Regions from separate parts of the Bacillus sp. NP247 genome, predicted to be linked through region 1. Evidence: a T-box and tRNA genes for the amino acid it is inferred to sense, from the RefSeq annotation. Region 1 holds a T-box; the other regions hold tRNA genes.
What was found. A T-box is a leader RNA that pairs with one kind of tRNA and senses whether it is charged. The one in region 1 lies ahead of tyrS (tyrosine--tRNA ligase), so its partner is inferred to be a tRNA-Tyr.

Region 1 (4,534 bases):
AAAAAAAGGATATAAAATTGATTTTACAAAAACAAAAGTGTATTTTCGCTGGAATGTATTTGATACGATTTCGGCTTGTCTTGCAGTGTATGCATGCATATGCGTGCAAGCATTAAATATTTTAGTGTTAAGTGGTCATACAATACAAAACTCATATGTTCAATTTTTTACGCTTCAATCACAAGCGTGGATTATTGTCGCAAGTGTATATTTAATTTCCCGCATTTCGTTAACGTTAAAAGGAATAAAGGAGATCAAAAATCATGGCGCAGATTGGGATTGAGGAAGACCTCATGCTTGCGTACCAAAAGGGAGATAAGCAGGCTGGGGAAAAACTATATGTTTTAATTAAACCAGCGCTATACACATTTTTATATCGATTTAACCGAGATGAACAATTAAGTAGCGACCTTGTGCAAGATACGTTTTTGACGTTAGAGCGCAAGAAACATATGTATGAAACCGAAAAAGGAAAAATAAAAACGTATTTATTTCAAATTGGTTATCGTCTTATGATAAATAAATTGAATAGAAGAAAGAAATGGCGTTCTCTTTTACCGTTTTTAGTGCCGATTCAGGAAAAGGAGTTTTCCCATGAAGACCGTCTTACAGTAAGAGAAGCAATTTTGAAAGTTCCTGAAGAGCAAAGAGCTGTTCTCATTCTTTCTTATTATCATGATATGCAGCAAAAAGAGATTGCAGATGTACTAGATATTCCTGTTGGAACAGTGAAGTCGAGACTCCATAATGGGATAAAGAAATTAAAGCAATTGCTGGAGGTGGACGAAATTGAGTGAAAATCCCTTTAAGAATGAATATAAATTACAGCAGCATTTAGATAGTGACCATGTAGAAATACCGGATTTTCCAAAAACGGTAAGTCGCTTCGATCGATTAATCGGATTTCTTGGTTCTCCAGCGAAAGATCCTGTGGAAGCGACGATTGGAAATGATTTATCTATTGTTTTTCATATTTCACTATTAGTCGGTGTTCCAATTCTTTCTCTTATTACGATACTCTTTGCGACGTTGTAAAGGATTGGCAAGGAGAGAAATCCGGCCCTTATTTGACACGCCTATATAAATGATGGTATAAAGAAAAGTATATGAATAATTGAGCGTGGAAAGGGAGAAGTAGTGATCATTTCCCTGTTTTAGAGAGCTGATGGCCGGTGAAAATCAGCACATAGATGATCGCGAATTACGCCCCTAGAGCATCTTTTTTCGATTGAATTGTATTCAAAAGGGAAAAGACGGTGCTAAGCCGTTATGTAAATAAGGTGGTAGGCTTTTTTTTGCCTGCAACTAGGGTGGTAACGCGATAATCAAAATCGTCCCTTATTTCAAGGGGCGATTTTTTTATGTTTTCAACCTTCACGCCAGTAATGAACTTAAAGGAGAGTATGTAGGATATGGGTATTTTACAAGATCTTGAATTTCGCGGTCTAATTAATCAGCAAACAGATGCTGAGGGATTAGAGCAATTATTAGAAAAAGAAAGCGTTAAATTATATTGTGGTTTTGATCCGACAGCAGATAGCTTACACATCGGTCATATGTTACCAGTATTAATGTTACGTCGTTTCCAATTAGCTGGTCACCAACCAATCGCACTTGTTGGCGGTGGTACTGGTATGATCGGTGATCCAAGTGGTAAAAAAGCAGAGCGTACATTAAATACGAAAGATACAGTTGCTTACTACACAGAAAGCATTAAAAACCAACTTTCAAACTTCTTAGAGTTTGAAAACGTGGAAAACCCAGCAACAATGGCTAATAACTATGATTGGCTTGGTAACTTAGATGTAATTTCATTCTTACGCGATATCGGTAAAAACTTCGGTTTAAACTATATGTTAGCAAAAGATACAGTAGCATCTCGTTTAGAAACTGGAATTTCATTTACTGAGTTCAGTTACATGATTTTACAATCATACGACTTCTTGAACTTATACCAACAACATAATTGTCGTCTTCAAATCGGTGGTAGTGACCAATGGGGTAACATTACAGCTGGTCTTGAATTAATCCGTAAATCAGAAGAAGATGCGAAAGCATTCGGTTTAACAATTCCGCTTGTTACAAAATCTGACGGTACGAAGTTTGGTAAAACAGAAGGCGGCGCAATTTGGTTAGACCCAGAGAAAACAACTCCTTATGAGTTCTACCAATTCTGGATCAATACAGATGACCGCGATGTAGTTAAATACTTAAAATACTTCACATTCTTATCTCATGAAGAAATTCTTGAGCTTGAGAAGCAAGTAACGGAAGCACCAGAAAAACGTGCAGCACAAAAAGCATTAGGATCTGAAATGACAAAACTTGTTCACGGCGAAGAAGCGTTAGAGCAAGCAATTAAAATTTCAGCTGCATTATTCAGTGGTTCTGTAGCAGAACTTACTGCAAGCGAAATCGAGCAAGGATTCAAAGACGTACCATCTGTAGAACGTACTGCAGAAGATACAGTATTAATCGACTTACTTGTAGAAAGCAAAATCTCTCCATCAAAACGTCAAGCACGTGAAGATGTAACAAACGGTGCAATCTACGTAAACGGTGAGCGTACACAAGCGTTAGACTACGTTGTAACAGAAAACGACCGCATCGAAGGTAAATTTACAATCATTCGCCGCGGTAAAAAGAAATATTTCTTAATTCGCTACTAATCAGAAACGAATGTAAAACAAATAGTACCCCGAATTGTAGGCTGAAAAGTCTATGATTCGGGGTTTTTTATGTATGAATTTAGATTGCCTCATGATTTCTTTTAAATAGAATATGAAGAATTAATATTAGCATATAAAGTAAGCTAATTAGCATAACGACAAATGCTACGGGATAAAATTTTGCCGCATATATAAAGAAATCAATTTGATAAATATCGTCATAATGTGAAACGGGCCCTTTAAAATAATTCGTAAACTTCGCGCTATATTTCCATTCATCAGGGCTATCTATTAAATTACTCCCTTGATACCAACTCATAAGCGCGGAAGTAATAAATAACATAAATGCACTACCTAACTGAACCATTTGGTTTATTGTCAAAATGAATCGCACCTCCATTTTCTGGTATTATATCGTAAGAATTTACTTTAATAAACCATTTCAGCAATAAAATACAGTTAGCAGTTCTGTAACTTTTTTGTTTTAATCTCCTTTTCGAGTTCATACGGAAATCACATGTAAGCGGTATGATAAACGTATAACAAATAGAAAGGAGTGGTAAAACAAAATGTCACTAGAAGCGCTCATTATTTTTTCTTTGCTAAATGCAGGTCAGCTTGCAGAGCATTCGAAGGTTGATGTACATAAAGAGCAGAAAGATGCTTATGTATATGTTCAAAAAGAGGAAAATAAATAATTTTATTTTAAATATAAATGTAAAAAGCCAATCCAGGGGATTGGCTTTTTCTATCGTTGTAAAATTTTCCGAATTCATAATATAACAGAAGTTCTGTATGAAAATAAGAAGGTTATTCTTTTTGTTTGAATTTGATTAAATAAAAAATATTTATTTTAGGTGAGGGTGTGGAGTATTGGAATTTTTATATTACTTGGGATATAAAAAATAATGGTGGGAATTGAAAAAAGCCAATCCAGAGGATTGGCTTTTTGTCATTAACGAGAGTAGAACTCTACGATTAATGCTTCGTTGATTTCAGCTGCTAACTCAGAACGCTCAGCGTGACGAGTGTAAGTAGCTTCTAACTTATCAGCATCGAAAGTTAAGTATTCTGGTACGAAGTTGTTAACTTCGATCGCTTCTTTAACAACAACAAGGCTGTTAGATTTTTCGCGAACGCTGATAGTTTGGTTAGGTTTTACACGGTAAGATGGGATGTCTACGCGAGCTCCATCAACCATGATGTGACCGTGGTTTACTAATTGGCGAGCTGCGCGACGAGTGCGAGCTAAGCCCATGCGGTAAACTAGGTTGTCAAGACGAGCTTCAAGAAGGATCATGAAGTTTTCGCCGTGCTTACCAGGCATTTTACCTGCTTGGTCAAATGTGCGACGGAATTGACGCTCAGTCATGCCGTACATGTGACGAAGTTTTTGTTTCTCTTGTAATTGTAAACCGTATTCTGAAAGTTTCTTACGTTGGTTAGGACCGTGAGGACCTGGTGCGTAAGGGCGTTTTTCTAATTCTTTTCCTGTGCCGCTTAGAGAGATTCCAAGACGACGAGACAGTTTCCATGCTGGACCTGTATAACGAGCCATAGTTGACTCCTCCTTTAAAAATGTTTTTATTTTCGTAAAATAAAAACAGACGTAATCGATATTTACGGGTATTTTGTTTTCATGTACCTTCGCTCCAGCAGCAGGGAGTTACGAGATACACCTCCGCAGAGGAACAAAATACAAACGATAAACTCACATTACAAGGCTGCCTTTTTATTTTACACAAACGCTATTATATCTTTTACCCAGAGTTTCGTCAAGTGACTCCCTTTTTGTTTTATGCATATAAATTTTGGAAATTAACAAGAAGGAATTTAAAACAATATAAAAGAAGAGATAGAAACAT
Region 2 (4,534 bases), 940 kb from region 1:
CACCTAAATTTTTATAATGTTTCGCTACACCAGCTAGCGTACCGATAGCAATACTATGGTCACCGCCTAATACAAGTGGAAAACGACCTTCTTCTATAATATGATCAACCTTAGTCGCTAGTTCATTACATACAGTTGCAACTTGTGCAAGGTTTCTTAACTTTGTATTTTCATCTACTTCTTTTTCTCTCTCTATACATATATCTCCCATATCTTTTACGTCATATCCAATTTGTTCAATTCTTTCAACTACCCCTGCATAACGGATCGCGCTTGGTCCCATATCAACCCCGCGACGCATCTGTCCTAAATCCATTGGAACGCCAATAACTGAGATTTCTTTTTTCATAGATAGTATCCCCCTTTTATGCCTTCACTAAATATTTTAAATCTTTTATATAGTCTGACTCAACTCGACATTTTTCTGCATGGATATACATTTTATTCACTTATATTTACGTTGGACTCCCAATTTTAAAACTGTTCTATGTATAAAGTTAACTTAATGAACCGACTAACTTTTCTATCAGCTAATATTTTTATCAGTGCTTTTCTCCATCACTACCTATAATTACACAAAATATCCTCAAATAAATGGATAAAAAAACACTTCTATATTTAGAAACGTTTTTCTGATGCTAGTTTCCACACTGCTGCAATATTTCTTGCTGCCATTTCGATATTCTCTTCTGCCGCTTTATATGCTTCTTCTAATGTCATTGGACTAGCCGTAATACTAAACACTGCATCAATTCCCTTTTCATAAATAATTGTATAATTCGGAGATACAGATCCACCAATAGCAATTACCGGAATATGACGACGTTTCGCCCGCTTCGCGACACCAACAGGAGCTTTTCCATATGCTGTTTGTTCATCTATTCTTCCCTCACCAGTTACAATAAGATCAGCACCCTCTATACACTTATCAAAATTTGTATAATCTAATACAATTTCAATCCCTTTTCTTAGCTGTCCCTTTAGTACTGCAACGACAGCGGCTCCCGTTCCTCCAGCTGCCCCCGCACCTGGTATTTCAGATACATCAAAAGACACATGTTGTTTAAGTATATTAGCATAATGTTTTAAATTCTCATCTAGCTCTTTCATCATCTCTACATTCGCACCTTTTTGTCTCGCAAATACAAAAGATGCCCCGCTCGGTCCAACTAACGGGTTATCTACATCACATGCCGCTTCTAATTTTATATCCTCCAGGCGTGAATCAATCCTAGAAAGGTCAACAGTGGTTATCAAATGCAATGTCCCTCCAGAGGGTTCTATTACCTCACCTTTCCTATTTATAAATCTTGCGCCTAAGGCAGATAGCATACCAGCCCCACCATCATTTGTAGCACTTCCTCCAAGCCCTAAAATAATGTGTTTAGTTCCTTGATCTAATGCATGTAATATAACTTCGCCTGTCCCTTTTGTCGTTGTAATAAGTGGGTTTCTCTTTTCAATTGGAACGTGTTGTAACCCCGATGCTGCTGCCATTTCAATAAATGCCGTCTTCTTATCCTTAGACATACCATAAAAAGCTTGCACGCTCTCTCCAAGCGGCCCTGTCACATTAAGTGATATAATTCTCCCCATTGTAGCACCAACAAGAGATTCAACCGTTCCTTCGCCCCCATCTCCAATTGGTACTTTAACATACTCTGCTTTAGGAAAAATTGCTGCAAAGCCTCTTTCAATAGCTTCACATACCTCTATAGCTTTCAGGCTTTCTTTATATGAATCCGATGCAATAACAACCTTCATAGTTACCTCCTCCTTATTCAATCCTTTTTTTTATTTTAAACGATATACGGAAAAGTTGCCTTTTCGAGTGGAATTTAAACACAAAAAAAGCTCACATCATTTGATGTAAGCTTTCCCTATTTATATGGAGCCTAGCGGGATCGAACCGCTGACCTCCTGCGTGCAAGGCAGGCGCTCTCCCAGCTGAGCTAAGGCCCCGTAGTAATAAAGCGGAAGACGGGATTCGAACCCGCGACCCCAACCTTGGCAAGGTTGTATTCTACCACTGAACTACTTCCGCGAAAATGGTGAGCCATGAAGGATTCGAACCTTCGACCCTCTGATTAAAAGTCAGATGCTCTACCAACTGAGCTAATGGCTCGTAAATGGCTGGGCTAGCTGGATTCGAACCAGCGCATGACGGAGTCAAAGTCCGTTGCCTTACCGCTTGGCTATAGCCCATTAATATTTACTAGTATGGTTATCTTCTCAAAAAAATAAACCCTCTCAGGTTATTTTAAAGAAAATGGTGGAGGGGGGCAGATTCGAACTGCCGAACCCGAAGGAGCGGATTTACAGTCCGCCGCGTTTAGCCACTTCGCTACCCCTCCGACATTTAAACATATATGGTGGAGGATGACGGGATCGAACCGCCGACCCCCTGCTTGTAAGGCAGGTGCTCTCCCAGCTGAGCTAATCCTCCAAAAGTGGTGACCCGTACGGGATTCGAACCCGTGTTACCGCCGTGAAAGGGCGGTGTCTTAACCACTTGACCAACGGGCCAAAAAAATTCAAAAATTTTCCCAAGCTTCCAACCGGGCTTGAACCGGTGACCTCTTCCTTACCATGGAAGTACTCTACCAGCTGAGCTATGGAAGCATAATGGCTCCGCAGGTAGGAATCGAACCTACGACCGATCGGTTAACAGCCGATAGCTCTACCGCTGAGCTACTGCGGAATAATATAAGCCTGGCAACGTCCTACTCTCACAGGGACAAGGTCCCAACTACCATCGGCGCTAGAGAGCTTAACTTCCGTGTTCGGTATGGGAACGGGTGTGACCTCTCTGCCATCATTACCAGACTTTTATCATTATGTACATTCTTTTCAGAATGTCAAAAGGAATTTTAAATATATATTCCTTCAAAACTAGATAACATTTGCTTCATATTATATGGTTAAGTCCTCGATCTATTAGTATTCGTCAGCTCCACATGTCACCATGCTTCCACCTCGAACCTATCAACCTGATCATCTTTCAGGGATCTTACTAGCTTACGCTATGGGAAATCTCATCTTGAGGGGGGCTTCATGCTTAGATGCTTTCAGCACTTATCCCTTCCGCACATAGCTACCCAGCTATGCCCTTGGCAGAACAACTGGTACACCAGCGGTGCGTCCATCCCGGTCCTCTCGTACTAAGGACAGCTCCTCTCAAATTTCCTACGCCCACGACGGATAGGGACCGAACTGTCTCACGACGTTCTGAACCCAGCTCGCGTACCGCTTTAATGGGCGAACAGCCCAACCCTTGGGACCGACTACAGCCCCAGGATGCGATGAGCCGACATCGAGGTGCCAAACCTCCCCGTCGATGTGGACTCTTGGGGGAGATAAGCCTGTTATCCCCGGGGTAGCTTTTATCCGTTGAGCGATGGCCCTTCCATGCGGAACCACCGGATCACTAAGCCCGACTTTCGTCCCTGCTCGACTTGTAGGTCTCGCAGTCAAGCTCCCTTATGCCTTTGCACTCTACGAATGATTTCCAACCATTCTGAGGGAACCTTTGGGCGCCTCCGTTACACTTTAGGAGGCGACCGCCCCAGTCAAACTGCCCACCTGACACTGTCTCCCGGGTCGATAAGACCCGTAGGTTAGAATTTCAATACAGTCAGGGCGGTATCCCACCAGCGCCTCCACCGAAGCTAGCGCTCCGGTTTCAATGGCTCCCGCCTATCCTGTACAAACTGTACCAAAATTCAATATCAGGCTACAGTAAAGCTCCACGGGGTCTTTCCGTCCTGTCGCGGGTAACCTGCATCTTCACAGGTACTATAATTTCACCGAGTCTCTGGTTGAGACAGTGCCCAAATCGTTACACCTTTCGTGCGGGTCGGAACTTACCCGACAAGGAATTTCGCTACCTTAGGACCGTTATAGTTACGGCCGCCGTTTACTGGGGCTTCAGTTCAGAGCTTCGCTTACGCTAACCCCTCTCCTTAACCTTCCAGCACCGGGCAGGTGTCAGCCCCTATACTTCGCCTTACGGCTTCGCAGAGACCTGTGTTTTTGCTAAACAGTCGCTTGGGCCTATTCACTGCGGCTTTCCGTTAAGAAAGCACCCCTTCTCCCGAAGTTACGGGGTCATTTTGCCGAGTTCCTTAACCAGAGTTCTCTCGCACACCTTAGGATTCTCTCCTCGCCTACCTGTGTCGGTTTGCGGTACAGGCACCTTTTATCTCGCTAGAAGCTTTTCTTGGCAGCGGGGAATCAAAGACTTCGCTCCATAAGGAGCTTCCCCATCACAGCTCAGCCTTCACGATAAGCGGATTTGCCTACTTATCAGCCTAACTGCTTGGACGTGCACAACCAATCGCACGCTTCTTCTATCCTTCTGCGTCCCTCCATTGCTCAAACGATAAAGAGGTGGTACAGGAATATCAACCTGTTGTCCATCGCCTACGCCTGTCGGCCTCGGCTTAGGTCCTGACTAACCCTGAGCGGACGAGCCTTCCTCAGGAAACCTTAGGCATTCGGTGGACGGGATTCTCACCCGTCTTTCGCTACTCAT
Region 3 (4,534 bases), 1.3 Mb from region 1:
TAAGGGAGCTTGACTGCGAGACCTACAAGTCGAGCAGGGACGAAAGTCGGGCTTAGTGATCCGGTGGTTCCGCATGGAAGGGCCATCGCTCAACGGATAAAAGCTACCCCGGGGATAACAGGCTTATCTCCCCCAAGAGTCCACATCGACGGGGAGGTTTGGCACCTCGATGTCGGCTCATCGCATCCTGGGGCTGTAGTCGGTCCCAAGGGTTGGGCTGTTCGCCCATTAAAGCGGTACGCGAGCTGGGTTCAGAACGTCGTGAGACAGTTCGGTCCCTATCCGTCGTGGGCGTAGGAAATTTGAGAGGAGCTGTCCTTAGTACGAGAGGACCGGGATGGACGCACCGCTGGTGTACCAGTTGTTCTGCCAAGGGCATAGCTGGGTAGCTATGTGCGGAAGGGATAAGTGCTGAAAGCATCTAAGCATGAAGCCCCCCTCAAGATGAGATTTCCCATAGCGTAAGCTAGTAAGATCCCTGAAAGATGATCAGGTTGATAGGTTCGAGGTGGAAGCATGGTGACATGTGGAGCTGACGAATACTAATAGATCGAGGACTTAACCATATAATATGAAGCAACGTTATCTAGTTTTGAGAGAATATAAAAAACTTGTTGACTTTCTAAGTGAATCAAGTATAATAATGTTTGTCTCAAGCGAATATAGTCTGGTAATGATGGCAGAGAGGTCACACCCGTTCCCATACCGAACACGGAAGTTAAGTTCTCTAGCGCCGATGGTAGTTGGGACCTTGTCCCTGTGAGAGTAGGACGTTGCCAGGCAATATTATTCCGCAGTAGCTCAGCGGTAGAGCTATCGGCTGTTAACCGATCGGTCGTAGGTTCGATTCCTACCTGCGGAGCCATTGGAGAGCTGTCCGAGTTGGCCGAAGGAGCACGATTGGAAATCGTGTATACGTCACAAGCGTATCAAGGGTTCGAATCCCTTGCTCTCCGCCATAAGCAATTTATAATATTTGGCCCGTTGGTCAAGTGGTTAAGACACCGCCCTTTCACGGCGGTAACACGGGTTCGAATCCCGTACGGGTCACCACTTTTGGAGGATTAGCTCAGCTGGGAGAGCACCTGCCTTACAAGCAGGGGGTCGGCGGTTCGATCCCGTCATCCTCCACCATATAAATTATATGAATAATATTATCGCGGGGTGGAGCAGTACGGTAGCTCGTCGGGCTCATAACCCGAAGGTCGCAGGTTCAAATCCTGTCCCCGCAACCAAATGGTCCCGTGGTGTAGTGGTTAACATGCCTGCCTGTCACGCAGGAGATCGCCGGTTCGACCCCGGTCGGGACCGCCATTTTTAATAAGGCTCGGTAGCTCAGTCGGTAGAGCAGAGGACTGAAAATCCTCGTGTCGGCGGTTCGATTCCGTCCCGAGCCACCATTTTAATAAAATATGCCGGCTTAGCTCAATTGGTAGAGCAACTGACTTGTAATCAGTAGGTTGGGGGTTCAAGTCCTCTAGCCGGCACCATGTAAGTTTCGGAGGGGTAGCGAAGTGGATAAACGCGGCGGACTGTAAATCCGCTCCTTCGGGTTCGGCAGTTCGAATCTGCCCCCCTCCACCATATTTACATAGGGGCATAGTTTAAAGGTAGAACTGAGGTCTCCAAAACCTCCAGTGTGGGTTCAATTCCTACTGCCCCTGCCAAATATATAAACACAACATGGCGGTTGTGGCGAAGTGGTTAACGCACCGGATTGTGGCTCCGGCATTCGTGGGTTCAATTCCCATCAGTCGCCCCATTTTTATTTTTAAAAATTACAAATAAATTAATGGATACTTACATATAATTAAGTAAAACTTCGGTGGGCTATAGCCAAGCGGTAAGGCAACGGACTTTGACTCCGTCATGCGCTGGTTCGAATCCAGCTAGCCCAGCCATTTTTGCGGAAGTAGTTCAGTGGTAGAATACAACCTTGCCAAGGTTGGGGTCGCGGGTTCGAATCCCGTCTTCCGCTCCATTTTAACTTCATATGGCGGCATAGCCAAGTGGTAAGGCAGAGGTCTGCAAAACCTTTACCACCGGTTCAAATCCGGTTGCCGCCTTTCTTATTATGCCGATGTGGCGGAATTGGCAGACGCGCACGACTCAAAATCGTGTTCCTTCGGGAGTGTCGGTTCGACCCCGACCATCGGTATCACGAACGGCTTAACATCAAGGCTCTACACTAATTGTGTAGAGCTTTTTTGTGTTTTCTTCACACTACAAAATAAGCACTAATAGTGCGTTGGGTTAGTGTGCGGTGAGTAAGCGACGAACTTTAGATACAGTTGGAAGAAACTATGAAGTACTAAAAGGATAAAATTTCAGTAGAATATTACATATACAAGAATTTTTTCGAGCACTCTAGAGAGAATCTCTCCACCCTGGTGACATGAAGTTAAATCCGATACCACCAGTTGAAATTACCACATTATCAGCTGGTAATTTCGTAATTTCCAAAAACTTCTTTTCAAACTCTTCTCTGTTGTACTTGTACATAGTTGAGTGGCACGACCACATTTGCGTTGAAGTACTCAACCAGTCCCCTAATTCCTTTAATTTAGGAAACGACTCAAATTGAATTGGCCCATCCAATTTTATGAATCTCACTTGATAGATAGTTGGGTTTAACTTCTCTCCTATTCCTTTAAAACCATGTGATTTTTTCTCATTTGAATGTGTCATAATTCTCCCTCATCCTTCCTTCAAATTTTTGAATTACAAGAAAATTTTTCCTATTTTAATTATACAGCAATAGAAAGTAATTAAGGAAATATTATGGGATTAGTAGAGGAATGAAAAGGAATAACTTTAGTTTGATAATGAACAGTTCATAACATACTACATAACAAATCTTTAAAAGGACAGGGCAGCTTTGCCCTGTCTTTCTTATTGTTTAGCAAGAAATAATAAAATAAATCATCACAGTAATAAATGAAATATGATGAACTTAATCAAGGGAGAGGAATGAAAGTAAAAGGTGTCAGTTATTTAATATGATTCCATTTTGGCTCCGTTTCATTTTAATTTATCATGTTTAAAGAAGCTCAAAATTTTTTAAATGCTTTAAAATAAAGGATTTAAAAGGTAGCACTCTATATAAATGTCACCTAAAAAGACTCAAAATTGTGTTCCTTCGGGAGTGTCGGTTCGACCCCGACCATCGGTATCGGTGACTTAAAAAAGACTCTAATAGAAATGTTAGAGTCTTTTTTGTTAAATTATGCTACGTGATTCTAAAATTCGTAATAAACTTAGGAATTCATGTATAATATAACTTGTCGAAAGAACAAAATGATAGTGATTTATATTATGTCTGTAATATGAATCAAAAATGAAATTTTTATATTTCTTTTAAAAATGTGTTGAATACACATTATATTTTATATTAATATTTTTATGTAGATTTAAAACGGGAAAGAGAGTGGAAAGTATGGGCCGTAAATGGAACAATATTAAAGAAAAAAAAGCATCAAAGGATGCAAATACAAGCCGTATATACGCGAAATTTGGACGTGAAATTTATGTGGCAGCAAAACAAGGCGAGCCAGATCCAGAATCAAACCAAACGTTAAGAGTTGTATTAGAACGTGCGAAAACATACAACGTGCCAAGAACAATTATTGACCGTGCGATTGAAAAGGCAAAAGGCGGTTCAGAAGAAAACTATGACGAGCTTCGTTATGAAGGCTTTGGACCAAACGGATCTATGGTAATTGTAGATACACTGACAAATAACGTAAACCGTACTGCAGCAGATGTACGAGCTGCATTTAGCAAAAACAGTGGTAACATGGGTGTAAACGGTTCTGTAGCTTACATGTTTGATGCGACAGCTGTTATCGGTCTTGAAGGTAAAACGTCAGATGAAGTTCTTGAAATCTTAATGGAAGCAGATGTAGATGCACGTGACATTCTAGAAGAAGAAGATTCTGTTATCGTTTATGCTGAACCTGATCAGTTCCATTCAGTACAATCTGCACTTAAAGATGCCGGTGTTGAAGAATTTACAGTTGCAGAATTAACAATGCTTGCACAAAGTGATGTAGAACTTCCTGAAGATGCTCAAGTACAATTTGAAAAAATGGTTGATGCATTAGAAGATTTAGAAGATGTACAGCAAGTTTACCACAACGTAGACTTAGGGGAATAATATAAGACAGAAGACCCTTTCCTTTAACGAACAGGGTCTTTTTTTTATGAAGTTAATTAAGGTGGTAAAGGATTAAAGGTATTTTGTAGCTGTTAGGGAATATGGTTATAGGTTTGTATTTTAAATAATCGTATTTCTTGGAGGTATTTCTGTGGAGTATAAAACACCAAAGCATATTGTTGCCGTAGCAGGTTATTTAACAAATGAAAAGAATGAAGTGCTTTTAACGAAAGTGCACTGGCGAGCTGATACGTGGGAAATGCCTGGAGGACAGGTAGAAGAAGGGGAAGCGCTCGATCAAGCAGTTTGCAGAGAAATAATGGAGGAAACCGGATTAACTGTGAAGCCTATCGGAGTTACAGGGATTTATTATAATGC

Region 2: it has a tRNA-Tyr gene. The T-box ahead of tyrS (tyrosine--tRNA ligase) is inferred to sense a tRNA for this amino acid. The anticodon was not compared.
Region 3: it has a tRNA-Tyr gene. The T-box ahead of tyrS (tyrosine--tRNA ligase) is inferred to sense a tRNA for this amino acid. The anticodon was not compared.

The regions. Positions count from the first base shown of each region.
Region 1 is NZ_CP076653.1:1,883,693-1,888,226, reverse strand. Features, by position in the region: gene KPL75_RS09930 (hypothetical protein) at 1-283, shown strand, start outside; gene KPL75_RS09925 (RNA polymerase sigma factor) at 264-797, shown strand; gene KPL75_RS09920 (hypothetical protein) at 790-1,035, shown strand; T-box leader at 1,113-1,342, shown strand; gene tyrS (tyrosine--tRNA ligase) at 1,413-2,669, shown strand; gene KPL75_RS09910 (YjdJ family protein) at 2,749-3,051, opposite strand; gene KPL75_RS09905 (hypothetical protein) at 3,239-3,367, shown strand; gene rpsD (30S ribosomal protein S4) at 3,625-4,227, opposite strand.
Region 2 is NZ_CP076653.1:2,825,051-2,829,584, reverse strand. Features, by position in the region: gene rocF (arginase) at 1-349, opposite strand, end outside; gene KPL75_RS14975 (glycerate kinase) at 619-1,764, opposite strand; tRNA gene KPL75_RS14970 (tRNA-Ala) at 1,890-1,962, opposite strand; tRNA gene KPL75_RS14965 (tRNA-Gly) at 1,973-2,044, opposite strand; tRNA gene KPL75_RS14960 (tRNA-Lys) at 2,050-2,125, opposite strand; tRNA gene KPL75_RS14955 (tRNA-Gln) at 2,131-2,205, opposite strand; tRNA gene KPL75_RS14950 (tRNA-Tyr) at 2,271-2,354, opposite strand; tRNA gene KPL75_RS14945 (tRNA-Val) at 2,371-2,446, opposite strand; tRNA gene KPL75_RS14940 (tRNA-Glu) at 2,452-2,526, opposite strand; tRNA gene KPL75_RS14935 (tRNA-Thr) at 2,550-2,622, opposite strand; tRNA gene KPL75_RS14930 (tRNA-Asn) at 2,627-2,701, opposite strand; rRNA gene rrf (5S ribosomal RNA) at 2,711-2,826, opposite strand; rRNA gene KPL75_RS14920 (23S ribosomal RNA) at 2,918-4,534, opposite strand, start outside.
Region 3 is NZ_CP076653.1:3,198,923-3,203,456, forward strand. Features, by position in the region: rRNA gene KPL75_RS16740 (23S ribosomal RNA) at 1-566, shown strand, start outside; rRNA gene rrf (5S ribosomal RNA) at 667-782, shown strand; tRNA gene KPL75_RS16750 (tRNA-Asn) at 791-865, shown strand; tRNA gene KPL75_RS16755 (tRNA-Ser) at 868-959, shown strand; tRNA gene KPL75_RS16760 (tRNA-Glu) at 979-1,053, shown strand; tRNA gene KPL75_RS16765 (tRNA-Val) at 1,059-1,134, shown strand; tRNA gene KPL75_RS16770 (tRNA-Met) at 1,159-1,235, shown strand; tRNA gene KPL75_RS16775 (tRNA-Asp) at 1,239-1,314, shown strand; tRNA gene KPL75_RS16780 (tRNA-Phe) at 1,325-1,400, shown strand; tRNA gene KPL75_RS16785 (tRNA-Thr) at 1,415-1,490, shown strand; tRNA gene KPL75_RS16790 (tRNA-Tyr) at 1,501-1,584, shown strand; tRNA gene KPL75_RS16795 (tRNA-Trp) at 1,594-1,667, shown strand; tRNA gene KPL75_RS16800 (tRNA-His) at 1,687-1,762, shown strand; tRNA gene KPL75_RS16805 (tRNA-Gln) at 1,827-1,901, shown strand; tRNA gene KPL75_RS16810 (tRNA-Gly) at 1,907-1,981, shown strand; tRNA gene KPL75_RS16815 (tRNA-Cys) at 1,996-2,066, shown strand; tRNA gene KPL75_RS16820 (tRNA-Leu) at 2,077-2,158, shown strand; gene KPL75_RS16825 (DUF3884 family protein) at 2,368-2,688, opposite strand; gene KPL75_RS16830 (YebC/PmpR family DNA-binding transcriptional regulator) at 3,437-4,156, shown strand; gene KPL75_RS16835 (NUDIX hydrolase) at 4,308-4,534, shown strand, end outside.